Regions from separate parts of the Streptomyces asoensis genome, predicted to be linked through region 2. Evidence: riboswitches for the same ligand, from Rfam matches in the RefSeq annotation. Region 2 holds a riboswitch; the other holds the start of a gene.

Region 1 (10,752 bases), 4.9 Mb from region 2:
CATCGTCGCCCTGCTGCTGTTCGGCCTGGGCTTCGGCCTGGCCGTGCAGGTGGCCTCCAACAGCGACAGCGGAAACGCGCTGCGCGGTGCGCGTCAGGAAGATCTCGTACGCATCCTCGATGAACTGGATGACCGCAGTCAGCGTCTTGAGGACGAGAAGCAGGGACTCGAGAAGCAGCAGCAGGAGCTGGAGAACAGTTCCGACCAGGCCGAGGAGGCCCGGAAGCAGACGGTCGAGAAGGAGAAACAACTCGGCATTCTGGCGGGCACGGTGGCTGCGCAGGGGCCGGGCATCACGATGACCATCGAGGACACGAAGGGGACGGTCGAGGCTGACATGTTGCTCGACGCGATCCAGGAGCTGCGCGCGGCCGGGGCCGAGGCGATCCAGGTGAACGGGGTGCGGGTCGTCGCCGGCACGTTTCTGACGGATTCGGGCAAGAGCGTGAGCGTCGACGGGAACAAGATCAACACGCCCTTTCGTTTCAAGGTCATCGGCAACCCGCAGGATCTTGAGCCGGCGCTGAACATCCCTGGAGGAGTGGTGCAGACTCTCGAGAAGGAGCAGGCCACCGTGACCGTCGAGCGGTCGAACAAGATCGTTGTGGATGCCTTGCGAGCGGCGAAGCAGCCTGACTACGCTCGGTCGTCGGGCCAGTGAACCGGGGGTGCATGGGGGGCGTCCGGCAGGGGCATGAGGTTGCGGGGGGTCGACGCACCGATCGGGTGGTGCGTGGTGGAAACTGTCTGGTGGACACGGACGTTGTGAAGATGTCCGGGTCGACCGGTGTATTCAGTCAGGGTTCGTCCTGCCCCACGGGCGGGTCTGTTTCGGTCAAGGGGAATCGCCCGTGAAGTTGTTTGCGAAGTTGTTCGGCAAGAGCGCGCGAGAGGGTAGCGAAAACGCGACCGCTCGCCATCGCGCACAGCCTGACGCAGAGGGTCAGCGGCCGCTGTTCAGGGATCAGGTGGCTGGTCCGGGCGGCGACATTTCCGGCGGCCAGGGCGCGGCGTCGGTTGACCCTGCGCAGTCCGGCGGCATAGGTTTCGGCCAACCGTCAACCTCAAGTACGGGTGGAGGGTTTTCCCCTATGTCGGCCCTGGTGTGTACGAGGTGCGGTAACCGCAACGCGGAGAACAGCCGCTTCTGCTCCAACTGCGGCGCGCCGCTGCGCCCCGGGCTGACGCCCGAGCGTGCGTCGGAGACGACCTCCACCATCTCCATCTCCGGTCTCGAGGCCTACGACGCCGAGGTCACCGGTCAGACGCAGCTGCCCGCGCTCTCGCCCGAGGCGCAGGCCGCGGTCGACGCGCTGCCGCTGGGTTCCGCCCTGCTGGTCGTGCGGCGCGGCCCGAACTCGGGCAGCCGTTTCCTTCTGGACGGCGACCTGACGACGGCCGGTCGTCACCCGCAGAGCGACATCTTCCTGGACGACGTGACGGTCTCGCGTCGCCATGTGGAGTTCCGGCGCAACCCGGACGGCACGTTCAAGGTGGCGGACGTCGGCAGTCTGAACGGCACGTACGTCAACCGGGAGCGGATCGACGAGGTCCCTCTGTCGAACGGTGACGAGGTGCAGATCGGCAAGTACCGGCTGGTCTTCTACGCGAGCCAGCGGGGCTACTGACCGGCCCCCGGGCACCGTCCGGGGGGACTCCCCAGGGAAGGTCCATGCTTCAAACACCGAGGGGCGGTGTCGGACACGGCACCGCCTCCGCGGACGGTGGTTCGATGAGCATCGGCACCGTGCTGAACGCGCTGCGTGACGAGTTTCCCGAAGTCACCATCTCCAAGATCCGTTTCCTGGAGTCGGAAGGGCTCATCGAGCCGCAGCGGACCCCTTCGGGGTACCGGAAGTTCAGTGTGCAGGACGTCGAGCGCCTCGGCCACGTCCTGAGGATGCAGCGGGACCACTATCTGCCGCTCAAGGTCATCCGTGAGCACTTGGACGCCATGGAGCGCGGTGAGGCCGCGCCGCTGCCGACCGTGGGCCGGCAGCGGGACGGTGAGGCCGTTGTGGAGGCGTCGGAGGGGCCCACCGTCGCCAGGATCGGCCGGTCCGAGCTGCTGGCGGCCGCGGGAATCGGCGAGCCGGAGCTCAAGGAGTGGGAGTCGTACGGTCTCGTCGTGCCGTTGGAGGACGGGGTCTACGACGCCGAGGCGGCCACGGTGGCAGCGCTCGTCGCCGAGCTGGGCAGGTTCGGGATCGAGCCCCGGCACCTGCGGGTGATGAAGGCTGCGGCCGATCGTGAGGCCGGCCTCGTGGACCAGGTGGTGGCCCCGCTCAAGCGCCACCGCAATCCGCAGACCAGGGCCCACGCGCAGGCCCGTACGAAGGAACTCGCGGGGCTCACGGTGCGGCTGCACGCGGCGTTGGTGCAGACGGCGCTCGGGGTGCGGCTGCCCTGAGCGGGCGGTTTCGCCCTGGGCGGATCGGTCACCCGTTCCCGGCCCGACTACCCAAACGTCCCGGGCACGGCCTAGGGTTGCTGTGTGAACGAGCTCGATGTCGTAGGTGTCCGGGTCGAGATGCCCTCCAACCAACCGATCGTGCTGCTGCGTGAAGTGGGAGGCGACCGTTACCTTCCCATCTGGATCGGACCGGGTGAGGCGACGGCGATCGCCTTCGCCCAGCAGGGCATGGCTCCCGCGCGACCGCTGACCCACGACCTGTTCAAGGACGTGCTGGAGGCCGTCGGCCAGGAGCTCACCGAGGTGCGCATCACGGACCTGCGGGAGGGCGTCTTCTACGCGGAGCTGGTCTTCGCCAGCGGGGTCGAGGTGAGCGCGCGTCCCTCGGACGCCATAGCGCTGGCGTTGCGCACGGGGACACCGATCTACGGCAGTGACACGGTCCTGGACGACGCGGGGATCGCCATCCCGGACGAGCAGGAGGACGAGGTGGAGAAGTTCCGCGAGTTCCTCGACCAGATCTCGCCCGAGGACTTCGGCACCAGCAACCAGTAGTCGGCACATGCGCGGAATGCGGGCGTCCTGCACGGGGACGCCCGCCCCGTTTTCGGCAAATGCCAACGGCGAGTGAGAGCGTCCTACGGCTACTTCTCAGCGCATTCGGCTAGCCTTTCCCCGCGGTGGGGTGCGGGAAACCACTCTCAGGGTGATTATCACTCGGCGTGCCGAGTGTGGCGATCGTTGACGCACCCCTGGTGACTGCCTACCGTCGACAGGGCAGGTCAAGGACGGAGGTCGGCGTGAGAAGCAGCGGCGACGGTACGGCTGGGGGTGCCCCCGGACTCGGTGTCGGGGGAAGCGGTCCGTACCCTTCCCCGGGCTCTCCAGCACGCTCGAGCAGGGGATACCCCCAGCAGAGCAGCGCGGCCGATCACGCTCCGCAGCGTCCGGCGGCCGTGCCGAGCAGCGGAGGGGCGACATCCATGGCGTCCGAGCAGATCGGCTATCGCGGTCCGACGGCCTGCGCGGCCGCGGGCATCACCTATCGGCAACTGGACTACTGGGCCCGCACCGGGCTGGTCGAGCCGAGCGTGCGGCCCGCCCACGGGTCCGGCACGCAGCGTCTGTACAGCTTCCGGGACGTCGTCGTCCTGAAGATCGTCAAGCGGTTCCTCGACACCGGGGTGTCGCTCCAGAACATCCGCACCGCGGTGCAGCATCTGCGGGAGCGCGGGTTCAGTGACCTGGAGCGCATGACGCTGATGAGCGACGGCGCCACCGTCTACGAGTGCACCTCGCCGGACGAGGTCCACGCGCTGCTCCAGGGCGGGCAGGGCATCTTCGGGATCGCCGTGGGCGTGGTGTGGCGGGACGTCGAGAGCGCGCTGTCGCAGTTGCACGGGGAGCGTGTCGACACCGGGGAGACGCTCGTCGGGCACAATCCGGCGGACGAACTGGCACGTCGGCGCAACCGGGCGGTCTGAAACCCCTCCAGGAGCGCGAGGGGCGGCTGTACGACGTCATTGTCAGTGGCGTGGTGCAGCATCGGACATGTGAGAAACGCGCCCACGATCCTGCATCTCGACATGGATGCCTTCTTCGCGCAGGCGGAGCAGGCGTCCAAGCCGAGCCTGTGCGGGAAAGCCGTGGTCGTGGGCGGTCTGGGGCCTCGCGGAGTGGTCGCGACCGCCTCCTACGAGGCGCGGGTCTTCGGAGTGCACTCGGCGATGCCCATGGCCCAGGCGCGCCGGCGGGCCCCGAACGCCGCGTATCTGGTTCCGCGCTTCGCGTTCTACCGGTCGATCAGCGAGCAGGTCATGGGGCTGCTGCGGGCGCTGTCGCCGCTGGTGGAGCCGCTGAGCCTGGACGAGGCCTTCGTGGACCTGGATGCCGGGGGAGCGGCCTGGGACAGTGAGTCGGCGCGGCTGGCGGGGATCAGGCTGCGCGCGGACATACGGGCCGTCACCGGGCTCACGGGTTCGGTGGGTCTGGCCTCCTGCAAGATGCTGGCGAAGATCGCCTCGGAGCAGGCGAAGCCCGACGGGCTGGTGCTCATCGAGCCGGGGACCGAGCGGGCCCTGCTCGGCCCGCTGTCGGTGCGGACCCTGCCGGGGGTCGGCCCGGCGACGGGGGACCATCTGCGGCGGGCCGGGATCACCACGATCGACGAGATCGCCGAGGCCGGTGAGGACGAGCTGGTGCGGCTGCTGGGCAAGGCGCACGGGCACGCGCTGTACGCCATGGCGCTGGCCCGCGACGACCGGCCCGTGGTGGCGGAGCGGGAGGCCAAGTCGGTGTCGGTCGAGGACACGTACGACGTGGACATCCACGACCGGGTCCGGGTGGAGCTGGAGGTGCAGCGGCTCGCGGACCGGTGTGTGCGCAGGCTGCGGGGGGCCGGTCTGTCGGGGCGGACCATCGTGCTGAAGGTGCGGCGGTACGACTTCTCCACGCTCACCCGGTCCGAGACCCTGCGGGGGCCCACCGATGATCCGGGGGTGGTCCGGGAGGCGGCGGCCCGGTTGCTGGACTCGGTGGACACGACGGGTGGGGTGCGGCTGCTCGGGGTGGGCGTCAGCGGACTGGCGGATTTCACGCAGGAGGATCTGTTCGCGCAGGCCGCTGAGGACCGGGCGGACGGGGCCGAGGAGGAACTCGCGGACGAGCCCGTCGGCGAGATTCCGGTGCCGGTCGAGCACCAGTGGCGCCCAGGACACGATGTGCGGCATGCCGAGCTCGGACACGGATGGGTGCAGGGCAGCGGGTTGGGCCGGGTCACCGTGCGCTTCGAGACGCCCGAGTCGGAGCCGGGACGGGTACGCACTTTCAGGACCGACGATCCGGGGCTGGAGCCGGCGGATCCGTTGCCGCTGGTGCGACGAAGACCTGGTGACGACGGCGGGCCGGCGGCAGGAGCGCCGCATCCGGAGGCCAAGCCGTCGGAGGTCGAGTCCGGGAACTCTGCGTGAGGCGGATCAGTTACACAGAGTGAAGCGGTTCGAAGTGTGGGGTGGGCCGGAGCGGTGGCGGTGTCCCGCGAGGTGACACCGGTGACGGATGGGGAGCTGAATGAAGCTGCACGGAGGCCGGTTCGCGGACCCGGCCGGGGTGTCGCCGGAGCGCGAAGCCGAGATGCGCCGGGTGGTGGACCGGGTCACCCGGTGGGCCGGGAACCGGAGCGACGTGGTGGGGCTGCTGCTCGTCGGGTCCATTGCGCGCGGGGGCGCGCGTCCCGACCCGGACGTGGACCTCGTGGTGTTGTCGACGGCGCCCGCCCGGTACGCGGAGGACGACGGGTGGGGGCGTGAGCTGGCCCTGGGCGAGGTGGCCCGGGTCCGGGAACGGGGGCCTGTCACCGAATGGCGGTATGTGACCGCCTCCGGCCTGGAGGTCGAGGTGGGCGTCGGTTCTGCCCACTGGGCGCGGACCGATCCGGTCGACGCCGGCACACGAAGAGTCATCACGGACGGCGCCCGGCCGCTGTACGACCCTGCCGGGATTCTGGGGGCGCTGATACAGGCCTGTGGCTGAGGGGGCTCAGCTGTCGTCCGTACCCGCCAGTCGGCCGAAGTCGTGGTCGGGGAGCGGGGGAGCGGCGCCCACGTCGAGGCCGTAGTGGTGGTAGAGCTGGAGTTCCTGTTCCGGGGAGAGGTGGCGACCCACGCCGAAGTCGGGAGCGTCCTTGATCAGGGCCCGGTCGAAGGGGATGTGCAGGGTGCCCTCGACCAGCTGGCTGGGCTCCAGGGGGACGAAGGCGTCGCGGGAGAACAGACCGGTGCGTATGGCCGCCCACTCCGGCACTCCGGTGGCGTCGTCGAGGTAGACCTCGTCGACGGTGCCGATCTTGGTGCCGTTGCGGTCGAATGCCTTGCGGCCGATCAGGTTGCGCGGATCGATGTCGGTCTGCACGGGCCCTCCACTTGGTCGCAACTCATCCGTAAGCACTACAAAAGAGCACATTGGGACGAGTGGCCACTCGAGCGAGTCTCGTTGACCCCGCTGGTAGTCTGACAACGGCTGCTGACACCGCGCGGGAGAGTCCTCCGGACATCACCGGAGGCGCCGAAGGAGCAAATCCTCCCCGGAATCTCTCAGGCTCACGTACCGCACGGACGAGGTCACTCTGGAAAGCAGGGCGGGTGCCGACGGCGTCGACGGCTTCCGCTCTCACCGACGGTGAAAGCCGGGTGCCCTCGGGCGACCCGGTGAAGCTCTCAGGTTGAGATGACAGAGGGGGAGGCCGTCCGGGTACCCACCGTGGTGACCCTCGAAGGTCGTGTCAGACCAGGAGGCCTCCGTAATGACCGCCCAACGCATTCCGCTCGCAGAGCTCGAGCAGGGAATTTCCTTCGAACAGCGCCACATCGGGCCCGACCTCGAGGCGCGGGCCAAGATGCTCGCACAGGTCGGCTACGGCTCGCTCGACGAGCTCACCGCCGCAGCGGTCCCGGATGTGATCAAGAACGCCGACGCGCTGGACCTGCCGGGAGCGCGCACCGAGGCCGAGGTGCTGGCCGAGCTGCGCTCGCTGGCCGACCGCAACCAGGTCCTCGACTCGATGATCGGACTCGGCTACTACGGGACGTTCACGCCGCCCGTCATCCTGCGCAACGTCATGGAGAACCCGGCCTGGTACACGGCCTACACGCCGTACCAGCCGGAGATCTCCCAGGGTCGGCTCGAGGCGCTGCTGAACTTCCAGACCGTGGTCGCCGACCTCACCGGGCTGCCGACCTCCGGAGCGTCGCTGCTCGACGAGGGCACGGCCGCCGCCGAGGCGATGGCGCTGTCCCGGCGCATGGGGAAGAACAAGAAGGGCCTCTTCCTCATCGACGCGGACGCGCTGCCGCAGACCATCGCCGTGATCGAGACCCGCGCCGAGCCGACGGGCGTGGAGATCGTCGTCGCCGACCTGAGCGACGGGATTCCCGCGGAGATCGCCGCGCGGGAGATCAACGGCGTGCTCGTCCAGTACCCCGGTGCCTCCGGTGCCGTACGTGACCTCAAGGCGCTCGTCGACCAGGCGCACGGGCTCGGCGCGCTCGTCACCGTCGCCGCGGATCTGCTCGCGCTGACGCTGCTGAAGTCGCCGGGCGAGCTGGGGGCGGACATCGCGGTCGGTACGACGCAGCGGTTCGGTGTGCCGATGGGCTTCGGCGGACCGCACGCCGGGTACATGGCCGTCCGCGAGCAGTTCGCGCGCAGCCTGCCGGGGCGGCTGGTGGGCGTGTCGGTGGACGCCGACGGACACAAGGCCTACCGGCTCGCGCTACAGACGCGCGAGCAGCACATCCGGCGCGAGAAGGCCACCAGCAACATCTGCACGGCGCAGGTGCTGCTGGCGGTGATGGCGGGGATGTACGCCGTCTACCACGGTCCCGACGGGCTCCGGGCGATCGCCCGGCGCACGCACCGATACGCCTCGATCCTCGCCGCCGGGCTCGAGGCCGGTGGTGTCGAGGTCGTGCACGGGTCGTACTTCGACACGCTGACCGTGCGGGTGCCGGCGAAGGCCGCCGAGGTCGTCGCCGCCGCGCGGGAACTCGGGGTCAACCTGCACCTCGTCGACGCCGACCAGGTGTCGATCGCCTGCGACGAGACGACCGCTCGGGCGCAGGTGTCCGCCGTCTGGGCCGCCTTCGGGGTGGACGGCGACATCGAGGCGCTCGACGCGGCCACCGCCGACTCCCTGCCCGCCGGGCTGCTGCGGTCCGACGCGGTCCTGACGCACCCCGTCTTCCACCAGCACCGTTCCGAGACCGCGATGCTGCGCTATCTGCGCAGGCTCGCCGACCGGGACTACGCGCTGGACCGGGGCATGATCCCGCTGGGCTCCTGCACCATGAAGCTCAACGCGACCACCGAGATGGAGCCGGTCACCTGGCCCGAGTTCGGGCAGCTGCACCCGTTCGCGCCGGCCGAACAGGCGGAGGGCTACCTGACGCTCATCCGCGAGCTGGAGGAGCGGCTCGCCGAGGTCACCGGGTACGACAAGGTGTCGCTCCAGCCGAACGCCGGGTCGCAGGGCGAGCTGGCCGGGCTGCTCGCCGTCCGCGGGTACCACCGGGGCAACGGGGACGAGCAGCGGACCGTGTGCCTCATCCCGTCCTCCGCGCACGGCACGAACGCGGCCAGCGCCGTGATGGCGGGCATGAAGGTCGTCGTCGTGAAGACCGCCGAGGACGGCGAGATCGACGTCGAGGACCTGCGGGCGAAGATCGAGCGGCACCGGGACGAGCTGTCGGTGCTGATGATCACCTACCCGTCGACGCACGGGGTGTTCGAGGAGCATGTCGCCGACATCTGCGCCCAGGTGCACGAGGCGGGCGGGCAGGTGTACGTCGACGGCGCCAACCTCAACGCGCTCGTCGGTCTCGCCAAGCCGGGGCACTTCGGCGGTGACGTCTCGCATCTGAACCTGCACAAGACGTTCTGCATCCCCCACGGGGGCGGCGGCCCGGGCGTCGGACCCGTCGCCGTACGGTCGCACCTGGCGCCGTATCTGCCGAACCACCCGCTTCAGCCCGCCGCCGGGCCGGACACCGGGGTGGGGCCGATCTCCGCGGCTCCCTGGGGTTCCGCCGGGATACTGCCGATCTCGTGGGCGTATGTGCGCCTCATGGGCGGCGAGGGGCTCAAGCGGGCCACGCAGGTGGCCGTGCTGAGCGCCAACTACATCGCCAAGCGGCTGGAGCCGCACTACCCGGTGCTCTACAACGGGCCGGGCGGGCTGGTCGCGCACGAGTGCATCATCGACCTGCGGCCGCTGACCAAGGCGACCGGCGTGAGCGTCGACGACGTCGCGAAGCGGCTCATCGACTACGGGTTCCACGCGCCGACGATGTCGTTCCCGGTGGCCGGGACGCTGATGATCGAGCCGACCGAGTCCGAGGACCTGATCGAGATCGACCGTTTCTGCGAGGCGATGATCGCCATCCGTGCGGAGATCGAGAAGGTCGGAGCGGGCGAATGGCCGGCCGAGGACAACCCGCTGCACGGTGCCCCGCACACCGCGGCGGCGCTGGGCGGGGAGTGGGAGCACGCGTACACGCGTGAGGAGGCCGTCTTCCCGGCCGGTGTGTCGGCCGCCGACAAGTACTGGCCGCCGGTGCGCCGGATCGACCAGGCCTTCGGCGACCGGAACCTGGTCTGCTCGTGCCCGCCGCTGGACGCGTACGAGGACTGAGCCGGTGCGTTGAGGGCCCCCGTCCGTTCCGGGCGGGGGCCCTCACGCGCGCTATGCCGTCGCCAGGGACACCTCGGTCGCCTTGATCAGGGCGACGACGTCGGAGCCGACGAAGAGACCCAGGTCGGTGGCTGCTTCCTTGGTGATCACCGCGGTGAGTTCGCCCCCGTCCATGGAGACCTTCACCGAGGCCATGACCCCGCCCGTCACGAGGCCGGTGATCGTGCCGGTGAGCTGGTTGCGGATCGAGAGACCGTCGACCCGGCCGGTGGCCAGGGAGACCTCCGTCGACTTCACCAGGGCGCGGACGGCGGTGCCGGCGGCGAGGGCGAGTTGGTTCACGGCCTCCAGCGTGATGGCCGCCGTGAGGTCCTGGCCGCCGTCCAGACGGATCTTGACGGTGGCCATCACCTCGCCGGGATGGACGGCGGTGACGGTGCCGGGGAGTTGATTGCGGATGCTCAGGCTCATGAGCGTCAACGGTAGGCCGCCGAGCCCCTTATGCGGGTTATGCGCGGGTATACGTCGTCCGGCGGCGTCAGGACACGTCGGACGACGGCCCGGGGGCGGGTCAGCCCGTGTGGACGCGGGGGCGTCGGTCGCGGTCCGGTTCGGCCTCGCGCAGGACCTCCCGGGTGACCGGAGCGACCTCGCCCTGGCCGAAGAGGAAGAAGCGCAGGAAGTTGGCGAAGGGGTTGCCCTCGGTCCATTCGAAGTAGATGTGCGGGATGCAGCCGGTGGAGTCACGGGTGTGCAGCAGCAGCGCGGCCAGGGCGTTGGAGATGGAGGAGGACTCCAGGGTCAGGACGCGGTAGCGGTTGTGCAGGACCTCGCCGCGTACGGTCAGGCCCGACTCGAACTCGGAGGGGTCGACGACGGTGACCTCGACGAAGACGAAATCCTCCCCGGGGATGTCGTTGTCCTGCCGGATCTGTTCGATCTTGTCGCGGTACTCGGCCTTGTCGCGCTGGTCGGGCTCGTTGGCGATGAACCGTATCTTGCGGCTGGCCATGTCCCGGATGAAACGTTCCGCCATCGAGTCCAGGGTCACGCTGGTCACTCGGAGCTCGAAGGCCCTGGCCAGCCGGGACAGCAGCGAGACCAGGATGATGCCCGCGATGAAGCAGGCGCCGATCTTCACGCCGTCGGGGCG
Region 2 (10,752 bases):
CGCCGTAGTAGCGGCGGCCCGGGTAGCCCTCGGCGTACTTGTTGGTCAGGACCGAGCCCTGCGCCTCCATCACCGCGAGCGGAGCGAAGTTCTCCGAGGCGATCATCTCGAGCGTGGACTGCTGGCGGTTCAGCTCGGCGTCGACCGCGGCGGCGATCTCCGGGTCGAGCTCGTGCAGGGGCGTGTTCAGGACGGACATGCGTCTACGACTCCTCAGCCGGCGGTGTAGGCGGTGTACTCGTCGGCGGTGAGCAGGTCGTCCTGCTCGCCCGCCGTGCGTACCTTGAACAGCCATCCGCCCTCGAAGGGGGCGGAGTTCACCAGCGCCGGGTCGTCGACGACGTCCTGGTTGACCTCGACGATCTCGCCGGAGACCGGTGCGTACAGCTCGCTGACCGACTTGGTCGACTCCAGCTCGCCGCAGGTCTCGCCCGCGGTCACCGTGTCACCGACCTCGGGGAGCTGGACGAAGACCACGTCGCCGAGCGCGTTGGCCGCGTGCTCCGTGATGCCGACCGTCGAGACGCCGTCCTCGGCGACCGACAGCCACTCGTGCTCCTTGCTGTAGCGCAGCTGCTGGGGGTTGCTCATGGCCTGAATTCTCCTGTACGCGGGAGGGTGCTGGTGAATGGGGGACTGCTGGAAACGCACGTGAGCAGCGGAAATGTGCGCAGGGTCACGCGCGGGCGGGCGTCAACGCGCCCAGTGTCTACTTCTGGCGCTTGTAGAACGGCAGCGCCACGACCTCGTACGGCTCGTGGCTGCCTCGGATGTCCACGCCGACGCCCGTGGTTCCCGGCGCCGCGTGGGCGGCGTCGACGTACGCCATCGCGATCGGCTTGCCGAGGGTGGGGGAGGGGGCGCCGGAGGTGACCTCGCCGATCACCTCGCCGCCGGCGACGACGGCGAACCCGGCGCGCGGGACCCGGCGGCCCTCGGCGACCAGGCCGACGAGGACGCGCGGGGGCTGCGAGGCGGCGCGCCCGGCGGCCGCCTCCAGCGCCGTACGCCCGACGAAGTCGCCGTCCTTGTCGAACTTCACCACCCGGCCGAGGCCGGCGTCGAACGGGGTGAGGGAGGTGCTCAGCTCGTGCCCGTACAGCGGCATGCCCGCCTCCAGGCGCAGCGTGTCCCGGCAGGACAGACCGCAGGGCACCAGTCCGACACCCTCGCCGGCCTTGGTCAGCGCCTGCCACAGCTCGACGGCGTGCTCCGGCCGTACGAAGAGTTCGAAGCCGTCCTCGCCGGTGTAGCCGGTGCGCGCGATGAGGGCCGGGACGCCGGCGACGGTGCCGGGCAGGCCGGCGTAGTACTTCAGGCCGTCCAGGTCGGCGTCGGTGACGGCCGCGAGGATGCCGGGGGACTCGGGGCCCTGTACGGCGATCAGCGCGTAGGTGTCGCGGTCGTCGCGGACCTCCGCGTCGAAGCCCTCGGCGCGCTCGGTCAGAGCGTCCAGCACGACCTGCGCGTTGGAGGCGTTGGCCACCACCATGAACTCGGTCTCGGCGAGCCGGTAGACGATCAGGTCGTCCAGGATGCCGCCGTCCGCCCGGCAGATCATCGTGTAGCGGGCGCGGGCGTTCTTGACCGCCCCGATGTTGCCCACCAGGGCGAAGTCGAGGAGGGCGGCGGCCTGCGGGCCGGTGACGGTGATCTCGCCCATGTGCGAGAGGTCGAAGAGCCCGGCCCTGGTGCGGACGGCGTGGTGCTCGTCGCGCTCGGAGCCGTAACGCAGGGGCATGTCCCAGCCGGCGAAGTCGGTCATCGTCGCGCCGAGCGCACGATGCACCGCGTCGAGGGCGGTGTGGCGCTGCTCGGCGCTCTGGTCGGATGCGGGGTCGGTACTGCTCATCGGGCGTTCGTCTCCCAAGGCATGACGGCACGGCGAGGTCGTTCCTCCCCATCTGTCATCGGAACCTGAGAGGTTCGCCATGACGGCCCGCGACGGGATCGATCATGACTTGCACCTTGGGTGGAGCCACTGGAGACAGCGGCCCGCTTTTCAGATGTGCCTCGCCCGCGCGGTAACGGGGCCTGAGAGATTCAAGGGAGGGACTTGCTCCTTCGGCGCCCCAGCGAAGCTGCTGCTGAGGACTCTCCCGCGCGGATTCAAACGGCCGGTATGCAGTTGGCGCGGCCATCATTGCACGGCTCGCCCCGATCACGGCAGGCCGCATCTGTAACCGGCTTGTGTCGGTACGCGCACGAAAACGCTAGGCGCAGCGCATTACCTTCTCTTTACGCTCAGTGGGGATGAGGACACCATCTGACCCCAGGGGAGGACGATCACGGTGAACAGGACGACCACGGCAAGGTCCACGGCATTCGCGACCGGCTCGGGGGTCGCGCTGCCCGCGCAGCCCGTCGCCCCGGCCCGGGAGGCGTGCGGTCCGCAGCCGGCGCCCGTCGTCCGCGACCTGCGCGAGCGGGCCGGCCGCAGCCCGCACGGCCTGCTCTTCGGCCCCCGTGACCTGGTCGTGGTCACCGGTCTGCCCGGCAGCGGCAAGTCCACGCTCATGCGGCGGACCGTGCAGGGCATCCGCGTCGACTCCCAGGACACCCGGGACCGCTGGGACGCCCGCGCCCCCCGCTTCCTGCCCTACGGCCTCTACCGCCCCCTCGTCCGGCTCGCCCACTACGCCGGACTGCGCCGGGCGCTGCGCAGTGGCGCGGGCGTCGTCGTGCACGACTGCGGCACGCAGGCCTGGGTCCGTGACTGGCTGGCCCGAGAGGCCCGCCGCCGCGGCGGCACCCTCCACCTGCTGCTGCTGGACGTCGGCGCGGACACGGCGCTGGAGGGGCAGCGCGAGCGAGGCCGGGGCGTCTCCCGGTACGCGTTCCTGCGCCACCGCCACGCCGCCGCCCGGCTGGCGCGCTCGGTGGAGAAGGGCCGACTGCCCGAGGGCTGCGGCTCGGCGGTGCTGCTCGACCGCGCGGCGGCCGACACACTGCGCCGCATCGGTTTCACGGGCTGAGGGCTCGGGTGCGACCCCCGGTACCCGCTAGCCTTTCAGCCACAGCGAAGTGAGCGGTTCTCAGCAGGCGGTAGGCAGATGGATTTCCCCCCGGCGAACTTTCCGACGGACTTCTCCGCGGACTTTCCGGCGCAGGCACACCCCCATCCGCACGGCGGATGGCCCGGCAACGAGCTGGAGGAGGTGCTCTCCGTCTCCCTCGGCGTGCCGGGAGCCGGCGGCCGGATCGTCGAGGTGCTCGGACGCAGCTTCGTCTGGGTGCCGCTGCCCGGCGGCGGCGGCCCGCACAGCGGCCCCCTCGACCTGCCCACGATGGAGCTCGAGGGCCAGGTGTACGTGCCGGTCTTCAGCTCCGAGGAGCAGTTCCGGCAGGTCGTCGGCTCGCACATGTCGTTCACGATCGCGCCGGCCGTGGAGTTCGCCCGGGGGCTGCCCCCGCAGGTGGGCATCCTGGTGAACCCGGACGGCGTGGTCGGCGTCCCGCTGCCCCCGGCAGCCGTGGCGGAGCTCTGCCGGGCGGGCCGCACCCCGCTGGACGGCACCGCGGCCGGCGGCCGGGTCCGCCTCTACGAGCCCGACTGGCAGGACGACCCGATGGACTTCCTGGCCGCGGCCTCGGCGGAGTTCGAGGCCACGGGCGTGGTCCGCACGGCCCGCCGTTGCCTGGCCGCCATCGAGACGGCGGACCCGGTGATGTTCGTGGGCGTGGAACTCTCCCAGTGGGAGGGCGACCTGCGGGCCCTTCCCCTGGAGGCCCTGGGCCGGGCCCTGACGACGGCGCCCGCCCCCTGGCCGGTCAACCTGGTCCTCCTGGACGTCGCCCAGGACCCGGTGGGCGACTGGATGCGGGAGCGGGTCCGCGCCTTCTACTCACGCTAGGGCGGCCCACCCCGGGGCGCGGGCTGCATCCGTATGCGGCTCCGCCGCGGGGCGCGCACGGCCACGCACGATCGGCAGCCCGAAGAACACAGCAAGCCTCGAGCTCTCAACGGCTCGACCAGCGGAGCGCCTAAGCTGGACTCCAACGCGGGGCAACTTCTCGAAGGGGCGATAAAAAGTGAGCGCTGGCACTGCCGCGACCGGCTCGGTCGAGCACATGCTGCGCCAGGTCACGCCCGGGCGCTACGACGCCTACGAGGCGCTCCTGCGCGCGCTCGCGACGCCCTCCTCCGGTCAGCTCTGGATGCTGCTGTGGCACGGCCAGGCCGGCTCCCCGGACGCCCAGTACGGAAACATGGAGGTCGACGGGCACGGCTACGCCCCCTGCGTCACCTCCGCCCAGGAGCTCAGCGCGAGTGGCTGGAACAGGTCCTACGAGGTGGTGGACGGGCTGGACGTGGCCCGCACCCTCTACCCCGACCACTACGGCCTCTGGTTGAACCCGCACGCCCCCGGCGGCGGTGTCGGCATTCCGTGGCTGGATCTGCGCCGTATCGCCACCGGCCTGGAGCGCCAGCCGGCCGGGCCGTTGCGGCTGTCCGAACCGGGCATCGAGATCCCGCAGTTCTACGCCCTGCTCGCGCAGAACGCCCACCGTACCCCGGCGGTCCGCGCGTTGCGCCGCGCCTGGGTGCAGCCGGCGCTGGGTGCGCCCTACCTGGCGATCGGGCTCGACGTGTACGACTCCTCCCCGCCGGCCGTGGACGCCGTACGGGCGATGATGCAGCAGTCCATCGGGGCCGTGCCGGACGGGCTGCCGGTGTCGACGGTCGCCATGACGGACGAGTACGACCCCGTCGTGATGTGGATGCGTGCCACCGCCCGGCCCTTCTACGACCGCGAGGCCCACGCGCCAGCACCGGCCCAGGCTCCCGCCGGCGGCTACGGCTATCCGCCCACCGGACGCTACTGACATCCGAAGCGGGTCCTGCCGCGAGGTGGGGGCCGGATGTCTTCGCGCGTAGATAGCGGCGATTGGTACCGGTTTTGTCCGTTCTGACCCAATAAGTCACCGTCCGGGGGCCGTTACCCGCCGTCCGGATAACGGAACCCCTCTACCCGGATCACGTTTACGCATCCATTCACTGCCAAGTCTGGCTACAGATCGCCAAACCGTTGAAGACTCCGGCGTCAGGGGACTTATCCCCTGCGTATTACGGACTGATCACGCCGCTACAGCGGCAAGTGCGGGCCGGCTACCGCCGGTTGAGAGGGGTCCCTGCCAGATGACGGCACCATTGCACGAGCCGACCGCGGAAGCGGCCCCGAGCGCGGCCGAGGAAGCGTCGGTCGCCACCAGCGGCGCCAAGGCCGTTCAGGGCCGTTCCCTGGGCCGGATCGCCTGGGAGCGCCTCAAGCGGGACAAGCTCGCCCTCACGGGCGGCGTCGTGGTGCTCGTCCTCGTCGTGATCGCGCTGCTCGCGCCGGTCATCACCGGGCTCCTCGGGCAGGACCCGAACGAGTATCACGAGAGCCTCATCGACCCGCTCTTCGGTACGCCCACGGGCTCCCTGGGCGGCGTCAGCGGCGACCACCTGTTCGGTGTCGAGCCGGTGAACGGCCGTGACATCTTCGCCCGCATCCTCTACGGCGCCCGGATCTCCCTGCTGGTCGGCTTCCTGTCGGCCGTGGTCGCCGTGATCCTCGGAACGGTGCTGGGCATCCTCGCCGGCTTCTTCGGCGGCTGGGTCGACTCCGTCATCAGCCGGGTGATGGACGGTCTGCTCGCCTTCCCGCAGTTGCTGTTCATCATCGCGCTGGTCTCCGTCATGCCGAGCAACATGCTGGGACTCTCCGGTTCGAGCGTGCGTGTCTTCGTGATGATCCTGGTCATCGGCTTCTTCGGCTGGCCCTACATCGGACGCGTGGTGCGCGGCCAGACGCTCTCGCTGCGTGAGCGCGAGTACGTCGAGGCCGCCCGATCGCTGGGCGCGGGGCGGCTGTACATCCTGTTCAAGGAACTGCTGCCCAACCTGGTCGCCCCGATCGTCGTGTACACGACGATGATGATCCCCACCAACATCCTCACCGAGGCGGCGCTCAGCTTCCTGGGCGTCGGGGTCAAGCCGCCCACCGCCTCGTGGGGGCAGATGCTCTCGAGCGCGATCGACTACTACGAGTCGGACCCGATGTACATGGTGGTCCCGGGTGTGGCGATCTTCATCACCGTGCTGGCCTTCAACCTCTTCGGTGACGGCATCCGGGACGCGCTGGACCCGAAGGCCTCCCGCTGATCCGCCCCTTCGGGGATCCGCGACAAACAGCGAGCCGCAGAACCGCCGAACACACGGCGCCTCAACCGTCCCGTGGTCTTCACACGGGGTATCTCTCATCTATCCGGAGGATCCGAGATCGTGACTACCCAACGCACCTCAGGGCGGCGGAAGCAGGCGTTTGCCGCTGCTGCCGCGGTCGCCGCGCTGCTGACCACGGCGGCGTGCGGCGGCGGTGGAGATGACGGCGACAAGGGCTCGAGCTCCGGTGCCGCCGGCTTCGACGCCGCGAACAACAAGGTCGCCCAGGCCTCCGCCGCCAAGAAGGGCGGCACACTGAAGTTCGGTGCCGCACAGGACGCCGACTCGTGGGACACCACGCGTGGCTACTACGGCATGATGTGGAACTTCGCCCGCTACTACAGCCGTCAGCTCGTCACGAACAAGGCCGAGCCGGGCGCCGCGGGCGCCGAGGTCACTCCGGACCTCGCCACCGAGACCGCGAAGGTCACGGACGACGGCAAGACCTACACGTACACCCTGCGTGACGGCATCACGTGGGAGGACGGCAAGGCGATCACGTCCAAGGACGTGAAGTACGGCATCGAGCGCGTGTGGGCGCAGGACGTGCTGTCCGGCGGTCCGACGTACCTGAAGGACGTGCTGGACCCCAAGGGCGAGTACAAGGGCCCCTACAAGGACACGTCCGCGGACAAGCTGGGTCTGAAGGCGATCGACACGCCCGACGACAAGACCATCGTCTTCCACCTCCCGCAGGCCAACTCGGACTTCGAGGAGATGCTGGCCCTGGTCTCGGCCTCGCCGGTCCGCCAGGACCAGGACACGAAGTCCAAGTACGGCCTGAAGCCGTTCTCCTCGGGCCCGTACAAGTTCGCGTCCTACAGCCCGGGCAAGGACCTCAAGCTGGTCCGCAACACCAACTGGAAGCAGGCCTCGGACCCGATCCGCAAGGCCTACCCGGACCAGATCACCATCCAGTTCTTCTCGGACGCCAACCAGCTCGACCAGCGTCTGATCAGCGGTGACCTGGACCTCGACCTGAACCAGACCGGCATGTCGCCGCAGGGCCGCACCACCGCCCTGAAGGAGCACAAGGGCAACCTGGACAACCCGGTCACCGGTTACGTCCGCTACGCGGTCTTCCCGCAGAGCGTCGCGCCGTTCAACAACATCGAGTGCCGCAAGGCCGTCATCCTCGGCGCCGACCACGTGTCGCTCCAGACCGCCCGCGGTGGTCCGGTCGCCGGTGGTGACATCGGCACCAACATGCTGCCGCCGTCCGTCCCGGGTGCCGAGGGTCAGAAGTACGACCCGTACGAGATCTCCGGCGCCAACAAGAGCGGCAACGAGGCCAAGGCCAAGGAGGCCCTGAAGGCCTGCGGTCAGCCGAACGGCTTCAAGACCACCATCGCGGTGCGTAACAACAAGCCGGTCGAGGTGGCCACCGCCCAGTCCCTCCAGGCGTCGCTGAAGAAGATCGGCATCACCGCCGAGATCGACCAGTACGACGGCTCGCAGACCGCCGGCATCATCGGTAGCCCCTCGAACGTGAAGAAGAAGGGCTACGGCATCATCATCATGGGCTGGGGTCCGGACTTCCCGTCCGTCCAGGGCTTCGGTCTGCCGCTGTGGAACAGCAAGTACATCTCGGAGAGCGGTAACAACAACTACGCGCTCATCAACGACAAGACGATCGACGGTCTGTTCTCGTCGTACGTCACCACGCTGGACGACGCCGGCAAGACCAAGATCGCCACGGAGATCAACCACAAGGTGATGGAGGGCGCGTACTACCTGCCCTTCGTCTTCGAGCGGTTCCTCAACTGGCGCTCGGACAACCTGGCGAACGTCTACACCACCGACGGTTACAGCGGTCAGTACGACTTCGTCAACCTCGGTCTGAAGAACCCGAAGAAGTAGTCCCGGCACACCCGCCGAACGGCACGAAAGGCAGGTGAAGGCCGGCGCGGCGGATCCGCGGGTCATCGGACGATCTCCGGTGGCCCGCGGTCCGCGGCGGGCCGAGAGCTGTGCTCGCTTACCTCATCAGGCGGTTGTTCGCCGCCGTAGTGATGCTCGTGGTCATCGTCATGGTGGTCTTCGGCATCTTCTTCCTCATCCCCAAGTGGGCTGGCGTAGACATCGCCTTGAGCTTCGTGGGCAAGCAGGCCGACCCTGCCGCCGTCGAGGGTGTGCGCGAGAAGCTGGGCCTGGGCGACCCGATCTACGCCCAGGTCTGGGAATTCTTCAAGGGCATCTTCGCCGGCCGGACCTACACGGGCGGTGGCGACTCCATCCACTGCGCCGCCCCGTGCTTCGGCTACTCCTTCCGCAGTGAGCAGGCCGTCTGGCCGGTGCTGACCGACCGCTTCCCGGTGACCCTGGCGCTCGCGCTCGGTGCCGCCGTGCTGTGGCTGATCTTCGGTGTCTCGGCGGGTGTGCTCTCCGCGCTCAAGCGGGGCAGCCTGTGGGACCGCGGCGCGATGGTGGTCGCGCTCTCGGGCGTCTCCCTCCCGATCTACTTCACCGGCATGCTCGCCCTGTCGATCTTCGTGTACGGACTGGACCTGTTCGACGGGCAGTTCGTACCCCTGGAGGACAGTTTCAGCGGCTGGTTCGGCGGCATGATCCTGCCGTGGGTCACCCTCGCGTTCCTGTACGCGGCCATGTACGCCCGCATCACCCGGGCCACCATGCTGGAGATCCTGGGCGAGGACTACATCCGTACCGCCCGCGCCAAGGGCCTCAAGGAACACACCGTCATCGGCAAGCACGCCATGCGCTCCACGATGACCCCGCTGCTGACCATGCTCGGCATGGACCTCGGCGCCCTCATCGGCGGTGCGATCCTGACCGAGACGGCGTTCAACCTGCCCGGCCTCGGCCAGGCGGTGCTCAACGCCATCAAGAACCAGGACCTGCCCATCATCCTGGGCGTCACCCTGATCACTTCTCTGGCGGTGCTCGTCGCCAACCTCGTGGTGGACATCCTGTACGCCGTGATCGACCCCCGAGTGAGGCTCTCATGACCGAACTCAGCAAGAGCGGAGCGGCCGTGGGCGAGCCCACCCCCGCCTCGCCCGCGCCGACCGCCTTCCTCGAAGTGCGCGACCTCAAGGTGCACTTCCCGACCGACGACGGCCTGGTCAAGTCCGTCGACGGGCTCAGCTTCCAGCTGGAGAAGGGCAAGACCCTCGGCATCGTGGGCGAGTCCGGCTCCGGCAAGTCGGTGACCTCGCTCGGCATCATGGGCCTGCACACCGCTGGCCAGTACGGCAAGCGCAAGGCGCAGATCTCCGGCGAGATCTGGCTGGACGGCACCGAGCTGCTGTCCGCCGACCCGGAGCACGTGCGCAAGCTGCGCGGCCGCGAGATGGCGATGATCTTCCAGGATCCGCTGTCGGCGCTGCACCCGTACTACACGATCGGTCAGCAGATCGTGGAGGCGTACCGGATCCACCACGACGTCGACAAGAAGACCGCCAAGCGTCGCGCGGTCGAGATGCTCGACCGGGTGGGCATCCCGCAGCCGGACAAGCGGGTCGACAGCTACCCGCACGAGTTCTCCGGTGGTATGCGCCAGCGCGCGATGATCGCGATGTCGCTGGTCAACAACCCCGAGCTGCTGATCGCGGACGAGCCGACGACCGCCCTGGACGTGACCGTCCAGGCGCAGATCCTCGACCTCATCCGCGACCTCCAGAAGGAGTTCGGCTCGGCGGTCATCGTGATCACCCACGACCTGGGCGTCGTCGCCGAGCTCGCCGACGACATCCTGGTGATGTACGGCGGCCGCTGCGTCGAGCGGGGCCCGGCCGACAAGGTGTTCTACGAGCCCCGGCACCCCTACACCTGGGGTCTGCTCGGCTCGATGCCGCGGCTGGACCGTGAGCAGCAGGAGCGCCTGATCCCGGTCAAGGGCTCCCCGCCCTCGCTGATCAACATCCCGTCCGGCTGCGCCTTCAACCCGCGCTGCCCGTACGCGGACCTCCCGAAGGACAACGTCACCCGCACCGTCCGGCCCGAGTTGGCCGAGGTCGGCAGCCGGCACTGGGCCGCCTGCCACCTGGGCACGGAGCAGCGGGAGCGTATCTGGACCGAAGAGATTGCGCCGAAGCTGTGAGTGACGACGAGAAAGCGGTGAAGATCCCCGCGCAGGCCGACGGGCCGACGGAGCAGGGCGCCACCCTCACCAAGGACGCCGCCCCCGGCGAGGTCCTGCTGAAGGTGACCGGGCTCCAGAAGCACTTCCCGATCAAGAAGGGCCTGCTCCAGCGGCAGGTCGGGGCGGTGCACGCGGTCGACGGCATCGACTTCGAGGTCCGCTCCGGCGAGACGCTCGGCGTCGTGGGCGAGTCCGGCTGTGGCAAGTCCACGATGGGCCGGCTGATCACCCGGCTGCTCGAGCCGACCGCGGGCAAGGTCGAGTTCCAGGGCAAGGACATCACCCACCTCGGGGTGAGCGGCATGCGCCCGCTGCGCCGCGATGTGCAGATGATCTTCCAGGACCCGTACTCGTCGCTGAACCCGCGCCACACCATCGGCACGATCGTCGGCGCTCCCTTCAAGCTCCAGGGCGTCGAGCCCGAGGGCGGCGTCAAGAA

The links. Region 2 has a riboswitch for glycine ahead of gcvT (glycine cleavage system aminomethyltransferase GcvT). Riboswitches for the same ligand answer to the same signal wherever they lie in the genome.
Region 1: it holds a riboswitch for glycine, as region 2 does, so the genes downstream of both, gcvP (aminomethyl-transferring glycine dehydrogenase) here and gcvT (glycine cleavage system aminomethyltransferase GcvT) in region 2, are expected to answer to the same signal.

Annotation. Positions count from the first base shown of each region.
Region 1 is NZ_CP049838.1:1,965,467-1,976,218, reverse strand. It holds gene G9272_RS08765 (DUF881 domain-containing protein) at 1-661, shown strand, start outside; gene G9272_RS08760 (FHA domain-containing protein) at 744-1,628, shown strand; gene ftsR (transcriptional regulator FtsR) at 1,673-2,410, shown strand; gene G9272_RS08750 (bifunctional nuclease family protein) at 2,495-2,968, shown strand; gene G9272_RS08745 (MerR family transcriptional regulator) at 3,214-3,897, shown strand; gene G9272_RS08740 (DNA polymerase IV) at 3,967-5,382, shown strand; gene G9272_RS08735 (nucleotidyltransferase domain-containing protein) at 5,483-5,944, shown strand; gene G9272_RS08730 (PRC-barrel domain-containing protein) at 5,951-6,322, opposite strand; glycine riboswitch at 6,435-6,530, shown strand; gene gcvP (aminomethyl-transferring glycine dehydrogenase) at 6,714-9,599, shown strand; gene G9272_RS08720 (TOBE domain-containing protein) at 9,651-10,070, opposite strand; gene G9272_RS08715 (APC family permease) at 10,171-10,752, opposite strand, start outside.
Region 2 is NZ_CP049838.1:6,901,363-6,912,114, forward strand. It holds gene glyA (serine hydroxymethyltransferase) at 1-199, opposite strand, end outside; gene gcvH (glycine cleavage system protein GcvH) at 214-591, opposite strand; gene gcvT (glycine cleavage system aminomethyltransferase GcvT) at 710-1,852, opposite strand; glycine riboswitch at 1,895-2,012, opposite strand; glycine riboswitch at 2,013-2,112, opposite strand; gene G9272_RS30995 (AAA family ATPase) at 2,292-2,975, shown strand; gene G9272_RS31000 (enhanced serine sensitivity protein SseB) at 3,054-3,854, shown strand; gene G9272_RS31005 (enhanced serine sensitivity protein SseB C-terminal domain-containing protein) at 4,072-4,827, shown strand; gene G9272_RS31010 (ABC transporter permease) at 5,141-6,148, shown strand; gene G9272_RS31015 (ABC transporter substrate-binding protein) at 6,269-8,068, shown strand; gene G9272_RS31020 (ABC transporter permease) at 8,179-9,177, shown strand; gene G9272_RS31025 (ABC transporter ATP-binding protein) at 9,174-10,271, shown strand; gene G9272_RS31030 (ABC transporter ATP-binding protein) at 10,268-10,752, shown strand, end outside.